One region of the Pseudomonas sp. Pso3 genome, then DNA from elsewhere that is predicted to be linked to it. Evidence: predicted binding sites of a transcription regulator. Region 1 holds the regulator's gene; the other holds the start of a gene.

Region 1 (7,621 bases):
GCGGCGACGTGGGCTTCGGCAAGACCGAGGTGGCCATGCGCGCGGCTTTCATCGCCGTGCACGGTGGCCGCCAGGTGGCGGTGCTGGTACCCACCACCCTCCTCGCCCAGCAGCACTACAACAGCTTCCGCGATCGCTTCGCCGACTGGCCGGTACGTGTCGAGGTGATGAGCCGCTTCAAGTCGGCCCAGGAAGTCGCCGCTGCCGCACGCGAGCTGGCCGAAGGCAAGATCGACATCATCATCGGCACCCACAAGCTGTTGCAGGGCGACGTGAAGTTCAAGGACCTGGGCCTGGCCATCATCGACGAAGAGCACCGCTTCGGGGTGCGCCAGAAGGAACAGCTCAAGTCGCTGCGCAGCGAGGTGGACATCCTCACCCTCACCGCCACGCCGATCCCGCGCACCCTGAACATGGCCGTGGCCGGCATGCGCGACCTGTCCATCATCGCCACCCCGCCGGCTCGGCGTCTCTCGGTGCGCACCTTCGTCATGGAGGAGCAGAACGCGGTGATCAAGGAAGCCCTGCTGCGCGAACTGCTGCGCGGCGGCCAGGTGTACTTCCTGCACAACGAGGTCAAGACCATCGAGAAGCGGGCCCGCGAACTGGCCGAGCTGGTGCCGGAGGCCCGCGTCGGCATCGGCCACGGACAGATGCGCGAACGCGATCTCGAACAGGTGATGAGCGATTTCTACCACAAGAGATTCAACGTGCTGGTAGCCTCGACCATCATCGAGACCGGCATCGACGTGCCCAATGCCAACACCATCATCATCGAGCGCGCCGACAAGTTCGGTCTGGCCCAGCTGCACCAGCTGCGCGGCCGCGTCGGCCGTAGTCACCACCAGGCCTATGCCTATCTGCTCACCCCGCCGCGCAAGGGCATGACGCCGGACGCCGAGAAGCGCCTGGAAGCCATCGCCGGTGCCCAGGACCTGGGGGCAGGCTTCATCCTGGCGACCCACGACCTGGAGATCCGCGGCGCCGGCGAACTGCTCGGCGAAGGCCAGAGCGGCCAGATCCAGGCGGTCGGCTTCACCCTCTACATGGAAATGCTGGAGCGCGCGGTCAAGGCCATCCGCAAGGGCGAGCAGCCCAACCTGGAGCAACCCTTGGGCGGCGGTCCGGACATCAACATGCGCGTGCCCGCGCTGATCCCGGAAGACTACCTGCCCGACGTCCATGCGCGGCTGATCCTCTACAAGCGCATCGCCTCGGCGGCGGACGAAGACGCCCTCAAGGAATTGCAGGTGGAGATGATCGACCGCTTCGGGCTCCTGCCGGAACCGACCAAGAACCTGGTGCGCCTGACGCTGCTCAAGCTGCGTGCGGAAGGCCTGGGCATCGTCAAGGTGGATGCCGGGCCTCAGGGCGGACGGCTGGAATTCGCCGCCGACACCCAGGTGGATCCGCTGGTGCTGGTGAAGATGATCCAGGCGCAGCCGAAGAAGTACCGGCTGGAAGGCGCGACCCTGTTCAAGTTCCAGGTACCCATGGAGCGGGCGGAAGAGCGCTTCAACGTCCTGGAAGCCCTGTTCGACCGCCTGACGCCCGCCGCCAGCTGATCGAAGAGCCGCTCCCGGTCAATCCCGGGAGCGGCTTGAGCGCTATCAGTCCGCCAGCACCTCGGCCAGCACCTGCCGCACCTCGTCGATGCCGCTGGCCAGGACGGCTTCGATCTCGGCCATGGTGATTTCCCGCTGCACCTTGCCGGCCGCCGGATTCACCACCAGCGCCAGGCAGGCGTAGGGCAGGCCCAATTCGCGGGCCAGGGCCGCCTCCGGCATCCCGGTCATACCGACGATGTCGCAGCCGTCGCGCTCCAGCCGGACGATCTCCCCCGCCGTCTCCAGGCGCGGCCCCTGAGTCGCGGCATAGACGCCATGGTCGCTGTGCGGCAGTTGCAGCCTGCGCAGTGCGCCGAGCAGACGCTGCCGCAGGGGCTCATCGTAGGGAAAGCTGAAGTCGATGTGGGTGACGTGCTCGAGGTCTGTCCCTTCGAAGAAGGTATGGCCGCGCCCCCAGGTGTAGTCCACCAGTTGATGGGGCACGCACAGATGGCCGCTGCCCATGGCGGCATGGATACCGCCCACGGCGTTCACCGCGACGATGGCCTCGGCACCGGCCTCCTTGAGCGCCCAGAGATTGGCGCGGTAGTTGACCTGATGCGGCGGAATGCGATGGGGATGGCCATGGCGCGCCAGGAACAGCACCGGGCGCCCGGCATAGTGGCCGCGCTGCACGGGCGCCGAGGGCGCGCCCCAGGGCGTCTCGAAGGTCTGAGCCTGGTCCAGCTCCAGACCCGCGAGCGCGGTGAGGCCGGTACCGCCGATGATGGCGTAGGTAGTCATGGGAATGTCCTTTAGATGAGGTCAGCCTGGCGCAACCGCCGCAGGGCAAGACTCCACTGCGGTTGCTGCCGGTAATCGAGATCGACGTGACGGCGGGCCCTCATGCTGGCCAGCCGCGGCGCGGGCGAGACGCCCAGTTGCTGCACCCGCGTCAGGGCCAGCTCGGCCGCTGCGCGGTCATTGCACACCAGCCCCATGTCGCAGCCGGCGCTGAGCGCGGCCTCGACGCGCTGGCCGGCATCGCCCGCCACGTGGGCGCCCGCCATCGACAGGTCGTCACTGAAGATCACGCCCTGGTAATCCAGTTCGCCGCGCAGGATGTCCTGCAGCCAGCGCCGGGAAAAGCCGGCCGGCTGGGGATCCACCGCGGGATAGATGACATGAGCGGGCATCACCGCACCCAGGGTCGGCAACAGGGCCTGGAAGGGGCGCAGGTCGGTGCGCAGCAGGGTGTCCAGATCGCGCTCGTCGGTGGGAATGGCATAGTGGGAATCGGCTTCGGCCCAGCCGTGGCCGGGGAAATGCTTCCCGGTCGCGGCCATACCGGCGTCGCCCATGCCGGCGATGAAGGCACCACCCAGTTCGATCACCTGCTCGGCCTTGCCGAAGGAGCGTGCGCCTATGACCTGACTGCGTCCATGGTCGACGTCCAGCACCGGGGCGAAGCTGAAGTCCAGCCCCACCGCCAGGATCTCGGTCGCCATCAGCCAGCCGCAGAGGCGGGCCAGTTCCGTGCTGTCCGCGCGACCGCCCAGTTGCCCCATGGCCGGCAGCCGCACCACATCGCGGCGCAGGCGCTGCACGCGACCGCCTTCCTGGTCCACGGCCAGCAGCAGTTCCGGCCGCAGGGCGCGGATGGCACGGCATAGCTCGCGAACCTGGCCCGGGGTTTCGATGTTGCGGGCGAACAGGATCAGTCCGCCCACCTCCGGCTGACGCAGCAGCTGGCGATCCTCGGCGGTGAGCCAGGTGCCAGCGATATCGACCATCAGGGAGCCTTGCATGGGTACCTCGTCCGAATGCTCCGGCGCACGGCGCCGTGAAAGGGACGCAAGCTTACCCCAGCCACCCTTGATGCCGCAGCCTAGTAGGTCTCGGCCGTCTCCACGGCGACCGGCCGCCGCGGCCGATACTGGGCCTGGGCCAGTTCCGGTGCGTGCATCGCCGTGGGCGCCCGCATGCCGGTGGCGAGGAAGGGCACCATCAGCCGCAGCACCTGGTCGGTGTGGGTATCGACGCCGAAGTCGTTCTCGCCAATCGCCCGCAGCGCCTTGATGCCGGACATGCTGAACACCGCCGCCCCCAGCATGAAGTGGGCGCGCCAGAACAGCTCCAGGGGCGGAATCTCGGGAACGGCCCGATTCACCAGCAGCAGGAAGCGGCGGAAGGCGCGGCCATAGGTCTGCTCCAGGTATTTGCGCAGGTGCCCTTGGCTCTGGCTGAACGCCAGGCCCAGCAGCCGCATGAACACCGAGAGGTCATTGCCATGCCGCGGCTTGATGGCCAGGGAGTGATCCACCAGCAGATTCAGCAGCGCCTCCAGGCTCACCTCCTCGCCATTCCTGGGCTGCCACTGATCCAGATCCCGCTCCAGGTTGAAGCAGAAGGGATCGAGAAAGCGCGAGAACACCGCCTGGATCAGGGCCTTCTTGGAACCGAAGTGATAGTTGACCGCCGCCAGGTTGACCCCGGCTCTGGTGGTGATGAGTCGCAGCGAGGTCTCGGCAAAGCCGCGCTCGGCGAACAGTTGCTCGGCCGCATCCAAAATGCGCTCCACGGTATCCGACTGCGCCATGACCTTCCCCGATAGATGAATTCCGTTTGAAACATATGTTTCAAACGCTATCGAAGTCAATCGCGGTTCGGCCGGCGAGCGGCCAGCTGAAGGCCTGGAAGCCGTGGCTTTCCACCCTCTGCGGGCTTTTGGTCACGATCGCGGCCTATCGTCCCAAGTCGAGGTCGGCGGCCTTGCCTACCACCCGGAGTTACTGTATATAATCACAGCATCATTAGACGACGCGACGTGCATCATGCTGAAACTGACACCGCGACAAGCCGAGATCCTGGCCTTCATCAAGCGTTGCCTCGAAGCCAATGGCTTTCCGCCTACCCGCGCGGAGATCGCGCAGGAGCTTGGTTTCAAATCGCCGAATGCGGCCGAGGAGCACCTCAAGGCGCTGGCCCGCAAGGGTGCCATCGAGATGACGCCGGGCGCCTCCCGGGGCATCCGCATCCCGGGTCTGGACACCTCGCGCAAGGCCGACGAGAGCCTGCCGGTCATCGGTCGGGTCGCTGCGGGCGCCCCCATCCTGGCCGAGCAGAACGTCGAGGAAAATTGCGCCATCAACCCGGCCTTCTTTCAGCCGCGTGCCGACTACCTGCTCAAGGTCAAGGGCATGAGCATGAGAGACGTCGGCATCCTCGATGGCGACCTGCTGGCCGTCCATGTGACCCGCGAAGTGCACAACGGCCAGATCGTCGTGGCCCGGGTGGGCGACGAAGTCACCGTGAAGAGATTCAAGCGCTCGGGCAACCAGGTCACTCTGCTGGCGGAAAATCCCGAGTTCTCCCCTATCGAAGTCGATCTTTCCACCCAGGAATTCGCCATCGAAGGGTTAAGCGTTGGCGTCATCCGCCGCTAACGTCTAAGGCTGGCCCTCGGGCCAGCCGTTATCACGCCTTTATGCCTTACGCCGAAGTCTTGATCGGGGGTATCTGTTCGCGCTCCGGAAAGCGCTCAAGACCAGGCTGAGCACGGTGACGTCATGTATCCGTGGTACATGATCTCGTGTGGATTTGATCGAGTCGCCTCCAGGAGGTCGCCATGCAATTTCCCCTGATGTTCGATGCGCCGCGCTCGTCGGTTCAAGAGCTGGATCTGGCACCGGAGTTCCTGCTGCAGGAGCTGACCGCCTTTCTGCCCAAGCCTGGCAAGCCGGCCCGGGAACTGCCCGCCGCTCCACTGCCGGACACCTTCAGCGAGATGTCCCTGCACGGCAGCCAGGAACAGTGCCTGCAGTTGCTGGCGCCCATCCTGCGCCAGCTGAGCGACAAGGACGATGCCCGCTGGCTGACCCTGGTCACCCCGCCGTCGCTGCTCAGCAACGCCTGGTTGCGCAGTACCCATCTGAATCCGGAGCGCGTACTGCTACTGCAGACGCCGAGCGCTGCCAAGACGCTGCAACTGGCCTGCGAGGTGCTGCGCAAGGGGCAGAGCCATACGGTGATCAGCTGGTTGCACGACCTGAGCGATGCGGGCAAGCAGCAGCTGGCACGTGCCGCGGCCCAGGGCAACAGCCAGAGTCTGAACGTCAGATTCGCGTAGGAAGCAGGCGGCGGGACGGGGTGTAGCGGCGGCATTCCAGGACGGAATGCCGGATCTGGAAAAGAATCAGTGCAGGACGCGCGGTTGATCGTCGCGCTGGAGGCTATCGCCTTCGGCCAGGCGCCCGGCCATCTGCACACCCAGGTTGAACATGGCCTTGGCCACCTCTATCTGCTGTCCATGCAGGAAATCCTTGGCATCGCTGGAAAACTCCAGAGTGACGAGGGCTTCCTCGTCGTCCGCACGGCGCAACACGATGCGACCATCGGAGAGTTCAACGATTTCCAGGTAGGCAGTAGTCATTCAGTATCTCCACAGCTAAGCGGACAGTGTAACAGCGTGGGGTCTGAGAGGCTGACTTGCCTGAGCCTTTTTCGACGGTCTGCAAGGCCATCGTCCTGACGGCCTCTACGGCATTGTAGCGAGAACTACCCTACCACTCGGTCATGGCGCCGCGGAATCTGAGCGCCGTCTGCTTGAGGCTTTCACGCCAGGCTTCCACCTCTTCGAGACCCAGCTCCGGCTCGGCCGGCTCCAGGCTGACCGCCTCGATCAACGGCAGCGTCGGATCCTGCTTGGGTCGCCGGGGTGCCTGGGGCGGCTGCAGCAGCCGCTGGTACTCGGCGATCAGTCGCGCCAGCCAGGTCTCCGGATTGCCGGCCAGTTCGACGAGCTCGCCCATCTCCGGGCTGGGTGCCTCATCCAGGGCGGCGGGCGCGAGCAGCACCGCCAGCGAAGTGGCCTCCATGGTGGGGTGCCGGTAAAAACCCGCCACCTCCTGGCAGAGACCGAGCAGCGCGCCGTGCAGGTGGAACAGGCAGGCTTCGCGCTCGGCCATGATGCGCCCCTGGCTTTGCGCGGCGGGCGCAGCCTGGGCCAGGCGCCAGCTTTCCAGGGCCAGACCGGCAAAGTACAGCTTCTGGTTGGTGCGGGTATAACGCTCGTTGGCCATGCCCTTCTCCTGGAGCCGGCTCACGCCGGCCTCCTGTCTGCCATTGGCGCCAGGACTCCTAGCGCTTTTCTTCCACCTGCCACTTCTTGCCGTCGTAGAAGGCCTTCCAGCCGGTGGGCTTGCCCTCGACCTCGGTCTGCACGTACTGCTCCTTGGTCTTGCGGCTGAAGCGGATCACCGCCGGACGGCCTTCAGAGTCCTTCACCGGGGCACTGAGCAGATAATGGTACTTGGGATCGATCTCGTCGCGATGGGGCAGCAATTCGCTGACCAACGGCGCGCGGGTCTCGCGATTTTTCGGGAAGCCACTGGCAGCCAGGAACAGCCCCGAGGCGCCATCGCGCAGCACATAGGTGTCGTCGACCTTTTCGCAGCGCAGCTCCGGCATGGGCACGGCGTCCATCTTCGGCGGGGCCGGCTCGCCGTTCTTGAGCAGCTTGCGGGTGTTCTTGCAGGCCGGATTGGTGCAGCCGAAGAACTTGCCGAAGCGCCCGGTCTTGAGCTGCATCTCGCTGCCGCACTTGTCGCATTCCAGCGAGGGGCCTTCATAGCCCTTGATGCGATAGCTGCCCTCTTCGATCTCGTAGCCCGGGCAGTCCGGGTTGTTGCCGCAGACGTGCAGCTTGCGGTGCTCGTCGATCAGGTAGGCATCCATCGCCGTACTGCAGATGGGGCAACGGTGCTTGCCGCGCAGGACCAGGGACTCGGATTCGCCCTCGTCGTCTTCGGCAATCTCGTCGCCCGGCACCAGGTTGATGGTGGCCTTGCAGCGTTCCTTGGGCGGCAGGGCATAGCCCGAGCAGCCTAGGAACACCCCGGTGGACGCGGTGCGGATCATCATCGGCCGGCCGCAGACCTGGCAGGGAATGTCGGTCAGGGTGGGCTGGTTGGCCCTCATGCCCTTCTCGCCGGCCTCGGCGGTCTCCAGCTTCTGCTTGAAGTCGCCATAGAATTCGTCGAGCAGGTTCTTCCAGTCCCGCTCGCCCTGGGCAA
Region 2 (7,621 bases), 1.8 Mb from region 1:
CACCCAGCATGCGCGCCACCTCTTCCACGCGCCGTGCGCGGTCGAGCTTGGCCACCGCGGTACGCGTCTCGTCGGTGCCGCGCTCCTTGTGCACGAACAGGTGCTGATGACCCTGGGCCGCCACCTGGGGCAGGTGGGTCACCGTCAGCACCTGGCCCCGCTCGCCCAGTTGCCGCAGCAGCTGGCCGACCACCTCGGCGGTGGGGCCACCGATACCCACGTCCACCTCGTCGAACACCAGGGTGGGTGTGCGCGAGGTCTGGGCGGTGATGACCTGGATGGCCAGGCTGATACGCGACAGTTCACCACCGGAGGCGACCTTGGCCAGCGGGCGCAGGGGCTGGCCCGGGTTGGCGCTGACGCGGAATTCGACGCCCTCGTTGCCCAGCGGCTGGGGTTCGCCGGTACTGCCTGGCGTGAGGGTGATGCTGAAGCGGCCACCCGGCATACCCAAGCGCTGCATCTCGGTCTCGACCGCGGCCGCGAGCTCCGGCGCCCGTTGCTCGCGCAGACGACTCAGTTCGCCGGCCTTCTCCTGGTAGTGGCGCTCGAAGGCCGTCAGTTCTTCCTGCAGGCGCTCCAGGGCGACGTCGTCGGCGTCCAGGGATTGCAATTCGTTGCGCAGCTGTTCGTGCAGCTCCAGCAGGGCCTCGGGCTGGACCCGGTGCTTGCGGGCAAGGCTGTAGACACTGTCCAGGCGCTCCTGCACCGCCTGCTGGCGCTCCGGGTCGGCTTCGAAATGATCGACGAAGCGATTGAGTTCGTTCATCGCCTCCTCGATCTGGATCTGGGCGGAGGCGAGCAGGTTGCTGGCCTCCTGGATCTGCGCCGGCGGGCGGTCGAAGGCGGTCAGGCGCGCCACGCTGGCATTGAGCGCCGACAGGGCATTGCCCTGCTCGTTTTCGGTACAGAGGTCCAGGGCCTGGCGGCAGGCCAGCAGGATGTGCTCGGCACTCGCCAGATCGCTCTGCTCCTGTTCCAGGGCCTGCAACTCGCCCTCGGCCAGGGCGAGGTTGTCGAGTTCTTCGAGCTGGTAGCTGAGCAGCTGATGGCGGGCGCGTTGCTCGTCGCCGTTGCGGGTCAGGCGTTCCAGGGTCTGGCGCACCTGGCGCCAGCGCTGGGCCGCGAGCTGCACCTGGCGGACCAGCTCGCCCGCGCCGGCGTATTCGTCCAGCAGGCGGCGATGGGTGTCGAGGCCGAGCAGTGACTGGTGCTCGTGCTGGCTGTGGATATCGATCAGCAGTCCGCCGAGGGTCTTGAGATCGGCCAGCGGGCAGGGCGAGCCATTGATATAGCCGCGCGAGCGCCCTTCGCGGGTAATGACGCGGCGCAGCAGGCAGGGGCCGTCCTGCTCCAGGTCGCGCTCGGCGAGCCACTGGCGCGCTTCGGGGATATCGGTGGTGTCGAAGCTGGCCAGGACATCGGCCTTGTCGGCGCCGGGTCTGACCGCATCACTGTCGGCGCGATCGCCCAGGGTGAGGCCGAGGGCGTCCAGCATGATGGACTTGCCGGCGCCGGTTTCACCGGTGATCACGGTCATGCCGCGCTCGAGGTCGAGGTCGAGGTGTTCGACGATGGCGTAATTGCGGACGGACAGATGCACCAGCATGCGACGATCTCCGAAGGCGGTTTTCTGGTTGTTTATACAGTGCCTCTCGGGCACTGGCAATCCATACAGCTCTTGAAGCGCCGGCCGGCGGCCCCATATAGGCGCCATCGATCAAGGCGATGTCCATTAGAGGGCGCGCCCACCGGCAATATCACAGGAGGACTCCATGGCCGACGAACAGAACTCCCAGACCCCCGAGCACGAAGCCGCCCAGGGCGACGTCCAGCACGAGGATCTCGCCGCCCGCGTCGCCACGCTCGAAGAGCAGCTCGCCGCGGCCCAGGACCAGTCGCTGCGCAGCGTCGCCGAACTGCAGAACGTGCGTCGTCGCGCCGAGCAGGATGTGGAGAAGGCGCATAAGTTCGCCCTGGAAAAATTCGCTGGCGACCTGCTGCCGGTGCTCGACAGCCTGGAGCGTGGCCTGGAGCTGTCCAACGCCACCGACGAGACCCTCAAGCCCATGCGTGAAGGCATGGAGCTGACCCTGAAGATGCTGCAGGACACCCTCAAGCGCTATCAGGTCGAGGCCGTCGATCCCCACGGCGCGCCCTTCAATCCGGAACACCACCAGGCCATGGCCATGGAGGAGAGCGCCACCGCCGAGCCGGGCAGCGTCCTCAAGGTGTTTCAAAAGGGCTATCTGCTCAATGGTCGCCTGCTGCGGCCGGCGATGGTGGTCGTCAGCAAGGCACCTGCAGCGCAGCAGCCGAGCATCGACGAAAAGGCTTGAAATTCTTTCGCTCGGCCCCATCTGGTAGGCAAGCGAACATCAAAGGCCCCCTGAGCGGGCCGCGCGGAATCTGAGATTTCTGGAGAAGACTACATGGGCAAGATCATCGGTATCGACCTGGGGACCACCAACTCCTGCGTCGCGATCCTCGAAAACGGCAACGTCAAGGTACTGGAAAACGCCGAAGGCACCCGTACCACGCCGTCCATCATCGCCTACACCAACGACGGCGAGACCCTGGTTGGCCAGCCAGCCAAGCGCCAGGCGGTGACCAATCCGCAGAACACCCTGTACGCGGTCAAGCGTCTGATCGGCCGGCGTTATGAAGAAAACGTCGTGCAGAAAGACATCCAGATGGTCCCCTACAAGATCGTCAAGGCGGACAACGGTGACGCCTGGGTCGAGGCCAAGGGCCAGAAGATGGCGCCGCCGCAGGTGTCTGCCGAAGTCCTGAAGAAGATGAAGAAGACCGCCGAGGACTACCTGGGCGAAGCCGTGACCGAAGCGGTCATCACCGTCCCGGCCTACTTCAACGACAGCCAGCGCCAGGCCACCAAGGATGCCGGTCGCATCGCCGGTCTGGACGTCAAGCGCATCATCAACGAGCCCACCGCGGCTGCCCTGGCCTATGGCCTGGACAAGGCCAAGGGCGACCATACCGTGATCGTCTATGACCTGGGCGGCGGTACCTTCGACGTCTCGGTCATCGAGATCGCCGAGGTCGACGGTGAGCATCAGTTCGAGGTGCTGGCCACCAATGGCGACACCTTCCTGGGCGGCGAAGACTTCGACATCCGCCTGATCGACTACCTCGTCGAGGAATTCAAGAAAGAAAGCGGCATGAACCTCAAGGGTGACCCGCTGGCCATGCAGCGCCTGAAGGAAGCTGCGGAAAAAGCCAAGATCGAGCTGTCCTCGGCTACCCAGACCGACGTCAACCTGCCCTACATCACCGCCGATGCCAGCGGTCCCAAGCACCTGAACGTCAAGGTCTCCCGCGCCAAGCTGGAGTCCCTGGTGGAAGAGCTGGTCGAGCGCACCATCGAGCCCTGCCGCACGGCGTTGAAGGACTCCGGTCTGGACGTCTCCGACATCCACGAGGTCATCCTGGTGGGCGGTCAGACCCGCATGCCGCTGGTGCAGAAGCGCGTGGCCGACTTCTTCGGCAAGGAAGCGCGCAAGGACGTCAACCCGGACGAAGCCGTCGCCATCGGTGCCGCCATCCAGGGCGCCGTGCTGGCAGGTGACGTCAAGGACGTGCTGCTGCTGGACGTCACCCCGCTGACCCTGGGCATCGAGACCATGGGTGGCGTGATGACCGCGCTGATCGAGAAGAACACCACCATCCCGACCAAGAAGTCGCAGGTGTTCTCCACCGCCGACGACAACCAGGGCGCCGTGACCATCCACGTGCTGCAGGGCGAGCGCAAGCAGGCCGCGCAGAACAAGTCGCTGGGCAAGTTCGACCTGGCCGAGATCCCGCCGGCGCCGCGTGGCGTACCGCAGATCGAGGTGACCTTCGACATCGACGCCAACGGTATCCTCAACGTGTCCGCCAAGGACAAGGCTACCGGCAAGCAGCAGTCCATCGTTATCAAGGCGTCCTCCGGTCTGTCCGAGGAAGAGATTCAGCAGATGGTGCGTGACGCCGAGGCCAATGCCGACGAGGATCGCAAGTTCGAAGAGCTGGCCGCGGCCCGCAACCAGGGTGATGCCCTGGTGCACGGTACCCGCAAGATGCTGACCGAGGCGGGCGACAAGGCTACCGCGGAAGAGAAGAGCACCATCGAGAAGGCCATTGGCGAACTGGAAACCGCCGTACGCGGTGACGACAAGGACGCCATCGAAGCCAAGATGAATGCCCTGTCCCAGGCCTCCGCGCCGCTGGCCCAGAAGCTCTATTCCGAGCAGGGCGCTGGCGCCGGTGCCGAAGGCGCATCGGCCAAGGCGGACGGTGATGCCAAGAAGCCCGGCGACGACGTGGTCGATGCCGAGTTCGAGGAAGTGAAGGACAACAAGTAAGCCCCGTGCTTACCGCACCTGGCGGGCTTCGGCCCGTCGGATCCGCCACGCGGGAGCCTGCTCCCGCGTTGGCGTGTCTGGAGGGTGAGAAAATTTAAGGTGCAGAAAGTCTATGGCCAAACGTGATTACTATGAGGTGCTCGGGGTCGAGCGCGGCGCCAGCGAAGCCGAGCTCAAGAAGGCCTACCGACGCCTGGCGATGAAATACCACCCGGATCGCAATCCGGGGGACGCGGCTGCCGAAGAGCAGTTCAAGGAGGCCGCCGAGGCCTACGAAGTGCTGTCCGATGCGGGCAAGCGCTCGGCCTACGACCAGTACGGCCATGCTGGCGTCGATCCGAGCATGGGCGGCGGCGGTTTCGGTGGCGCGGCGGGTGGCGCGAGCTTCTCCGACATCTTCGGCGACGTCTTCAGCGACTTCTTCGGTGGGCGCGGTGGCGCCGGTGGACGCGGCGGCCCGCAGCGCGGTGCCGACCTGCGCTACACCCTGGACCTGGATCTGGAAGAGGCGGTGCGTGGGACCACGGTCACCATTCGCGTGCCCACCCTGGTCGAGTGCAAGGTCTGCGATGGCAATGGCGCCAAGCCGGGTACCTCGGCGTCCACCTGCCCCACCTGCGGTGGCATCGGCCAAGTGCGCATGCAGCAGGGCTTCTTCTCGGTCCAGCAGACCTGCCCGCGCTGCCACGGCAGCGGCAAGATCATTCCCGAGCCCTGCAACGCCTGTCATGGTCAGGGGCGCGTGGAAGAGCAGAAGACCCTGTCGGTCAAGGTGCCCGCGGGCGTCGACACCGGCGACCGCATCCGCCTGACCGGCGAAGGCGAGGCTGGAACCTTGGGTGGCCCCAGCGGCGACCTCTATGTCGTGGTCAATGTGCGCGAGCACTCGATCTTCCAGCGCGACGGCAAGCACCTCTATTGCGAGGTGCCGATCAACTTCACCGACGCCGCCCTGGGTGGCGAACTGGAAGTGCCGACCCTGGATGGCCGCGTCAAGCTGAAGATTCCCGAGGGCACCCAGACCGGCAAGATGTTCCGCCTGCGCGGCAAGGGCGTGACGCCTGTGCGCGGTGGCGGCGCCGGCGACCTGATGTGCAAGGTGGTGGTGGAGACTCCGGTCAACCTGAGCCGGCGCCAGCGCGAGCTGCTCGAGGAGTTCCGTAACACCCTGCAGAGCGACAGCTCCCATTCGCCCCGGGCCAGTGGCTGGTTCGACGGCATGAAGCGCTTCTTCGACGACCTCTAAACCGGCAGGGGCGCCGTCGCGAGGCGGCGCCCGGCCAGCAGCCTGGAGCTGATGATGCGACGTATAGCTGTAATGGGCGCCGCGGGGCGCATGGGCAAGACCCTGATCGAAGCGGTCCAGCAGACCCAGGGCGCTGCCGGTCTCACCGCCGCGGTGGATCGCCCGGAAAGCAGTCTGGTAGGTGCCGACGCCGGCGAACTCGCCGGTATCGGCCGTAACGGAGTGATGCTGTCGGGCGATCTGGCGCGGGTGCTGGATGATTTCGATGTGCTCATCGACTTCACCCATCCCAACGTGACCCTGCAGAATCTGGCGCTCTGCCGCAAGGCCAGGAAGGCCATGGTGATCGGCACCACCGGCTTCACCGCCGAGCAGAAGCTGACCCTGCTGGAAGCGAGCAAGGAAATTCCCATCGTCTTCGCCGCCAACTTCAGCGTCGGCGTCAATCTCTGCCTCAAGCTGCTCGACACCGCCGCCCGCGTGCTGGGTGACGAGGTCGACATCGAGATCATCGAGGCGCACCACAGGCACAAGGTCGATGCGCCTTCGGGGACCGCCCTGCGCATGGGCGAGGTCGTTGCCCAGGCGCTGGGTCGTGACCTTGAAGAAGTGGCCGTCTATGGCCGCGAGGGCCAGACCGGTGCCCGCGACCGCCAGACCATCGGCTTCGCCACCGTACGCGCTGGCGACGTGGTGGGCGATCACACGGTGCTGTTCGCCAGCGAAGGCGAGCGGGTCGAGATCACCCACAAGGCCTCCAGCCGCATGACCTTCGCCAAGGGCGCGGTGCGCGCGGCCCTCTGGCTCAAGGACAAACAGCCGGCGCTATATGACATGCAGGACGTGCTGGAGTTGCGCTGATCCCCTTGCGGGGGTGCCAGCCGTGATCAATTCGTGTACAATGCAGCTTTAGTGTATCCACTAAAAGCTAGCGCAGAATGAAATCACAACATTAAAACGGGATGACTCTTCGAGATGTCATCCCGTTTTTTTGCACCCTGCGTTTGCCCGCCAAGGCTTGATTTTCGGAGGTCTTCTTGACTAAGCCAGCCATACTCGCACTTGCCGATGGCAGCATCTTTCGCGGTGAATCCATCGGTGCCGACGGCCACACGGTCGGCGAAGTGGTGTTCAACACCGCCATGACCGGCTACCAGGAAATCCTGACCGATCCTTCCTATGCGAAGCAGATCGTCACCCTGACCTATCCGCACATCGGCAACACCGGCACCACGCCGCAGGATGGCGAGGCCGCCCAGGTGTGGGCCGCCGGGCTGATCATCCGCGACCTGCCGCTGCTGGCCAGCAACTGGCGCAACAAGCAGTCGCTGCCGGACTATCTCAAGGAGAACGGCACCATCGCCATCGCCGGTATCGACACGCGTCGACTGACCCGCATCCTCCGCGAGAAGGGCGCTCAGGATGGCTGCATCCTTACCGGCGAAGACGCCACCGAGGAGCGCGCCCTGGAACTGGCCCGCGCCTTCCCCGGCCTCAAGGGCATGGACCTGGCCAAGGAAGTCAGCGTCAAGGAGCGCTACGAGTGGCGCTCCGGCGTCTGGTCGCTGGAAACCGACAGCCACGCCGAGATCCCGGCCGAGCAGCTGCCCTATCACGTGGTGGCCTTCGACTATGGCGTCAAGCTGAACATCCTGCGCATGCTGGTGGCCCGCGGCTGCCGCATTACCGTGCTGCCGGCCCAGACCCCGGCCAGCGAAGCCCTGGCGCTGCAACCCGATGGCATCTTCCTAGCCAATGGCCCGGGCGATCCCGAACCTTGCGACTACGCCATCAAGGCGATCCAGGACGTCCTCGAAACCGAGATTCCGGTGTTCGGCATCTGCCTGGGCCACCAGTTGCTGGCCCTGGCTTCCGGCGCCAAGACGGTGAAGATGCCCAACGGTCACCACGGCGCCAACCATCCGGTGCAGGATCTCGACAGCGGCGTAGTGATGATCACCAGCCAGAACCACGGTTTCGCCGTGGACGAGGCCAGCCTGCCGGCCAATGTGCG

The links. The regulator LexA, encoded in region 1, represses DNA repair genes until DNA is damaged. The targets are predictions, from matches to a motif close to CTGTNTNNNNANACAG.
Region 2: the regulator LexA is predicted to act here: its motif matches at 1,634-1,649, upstream of recN (DNA repair protein RecN).

The regions. Positions count from the first base shown of each region.
Region 1 covers NZ_AP043687.1:1,242,626-1,250,246, reverse strand. Annotated here, with positions in the region: gene mfd (transcription-repair coupling factor) at 1-1,565, shown strand, start outside; gene ACZ5R1_RS05830 (S-methyl-5'-thioinosine phosphorylase) at 1,611-2,351, opposite strand; gene nagZ (beta-N-acetylhexosaminidase) at 2,363-3,355, opposite strand; gene ACZ5R1_RS05820 (TetR/AcrR family transcriptional regulator) at 3,436-4,146, opposite strand; gene lexA (transcriptional repressor LexA) at 4,382-4,993, shown strand; gene sulA (SOS-induced cell division inhibitor SulA) at 5,176-5,676, shown strand; gene ACZ5R1_RS05805 (hypothetical protein) at 5,743-5,979, opposite strand; gene ACZ5R1_RS05800 (DUF6586 family protein) at 6,110-6,628, opposite strand; gene topA (type I DNA topoisomerase) at 6,687-7,621, opposite strand, start outside.
Region 2 covers NZ_AP043687.1:4,401,251-4,408,871, reverse strand. Annotated here, with positions in the region: gene recN (DNA repair protein RecN) at 1-1,609, opposite strand, end outside; gene grpE (nucleotide exchange factor GrpE) at 1,776-2,339, shown strand; gene dnaK (molecular chaperone DnaK) at 2,433-4,361, shown strand; gene dnaJ (molecular chaperone DnaJ) at 4,474-5,607, shown strand; gene dapB (4-hydroxy-tetrahydrodipicolinate reductase) at 5,662-6,468, shown strand; gene carA (glutamine-hydrolyzing carbamoyl-phosphate synthase small subunit) at 6,645-7,621, shown strand, end outside.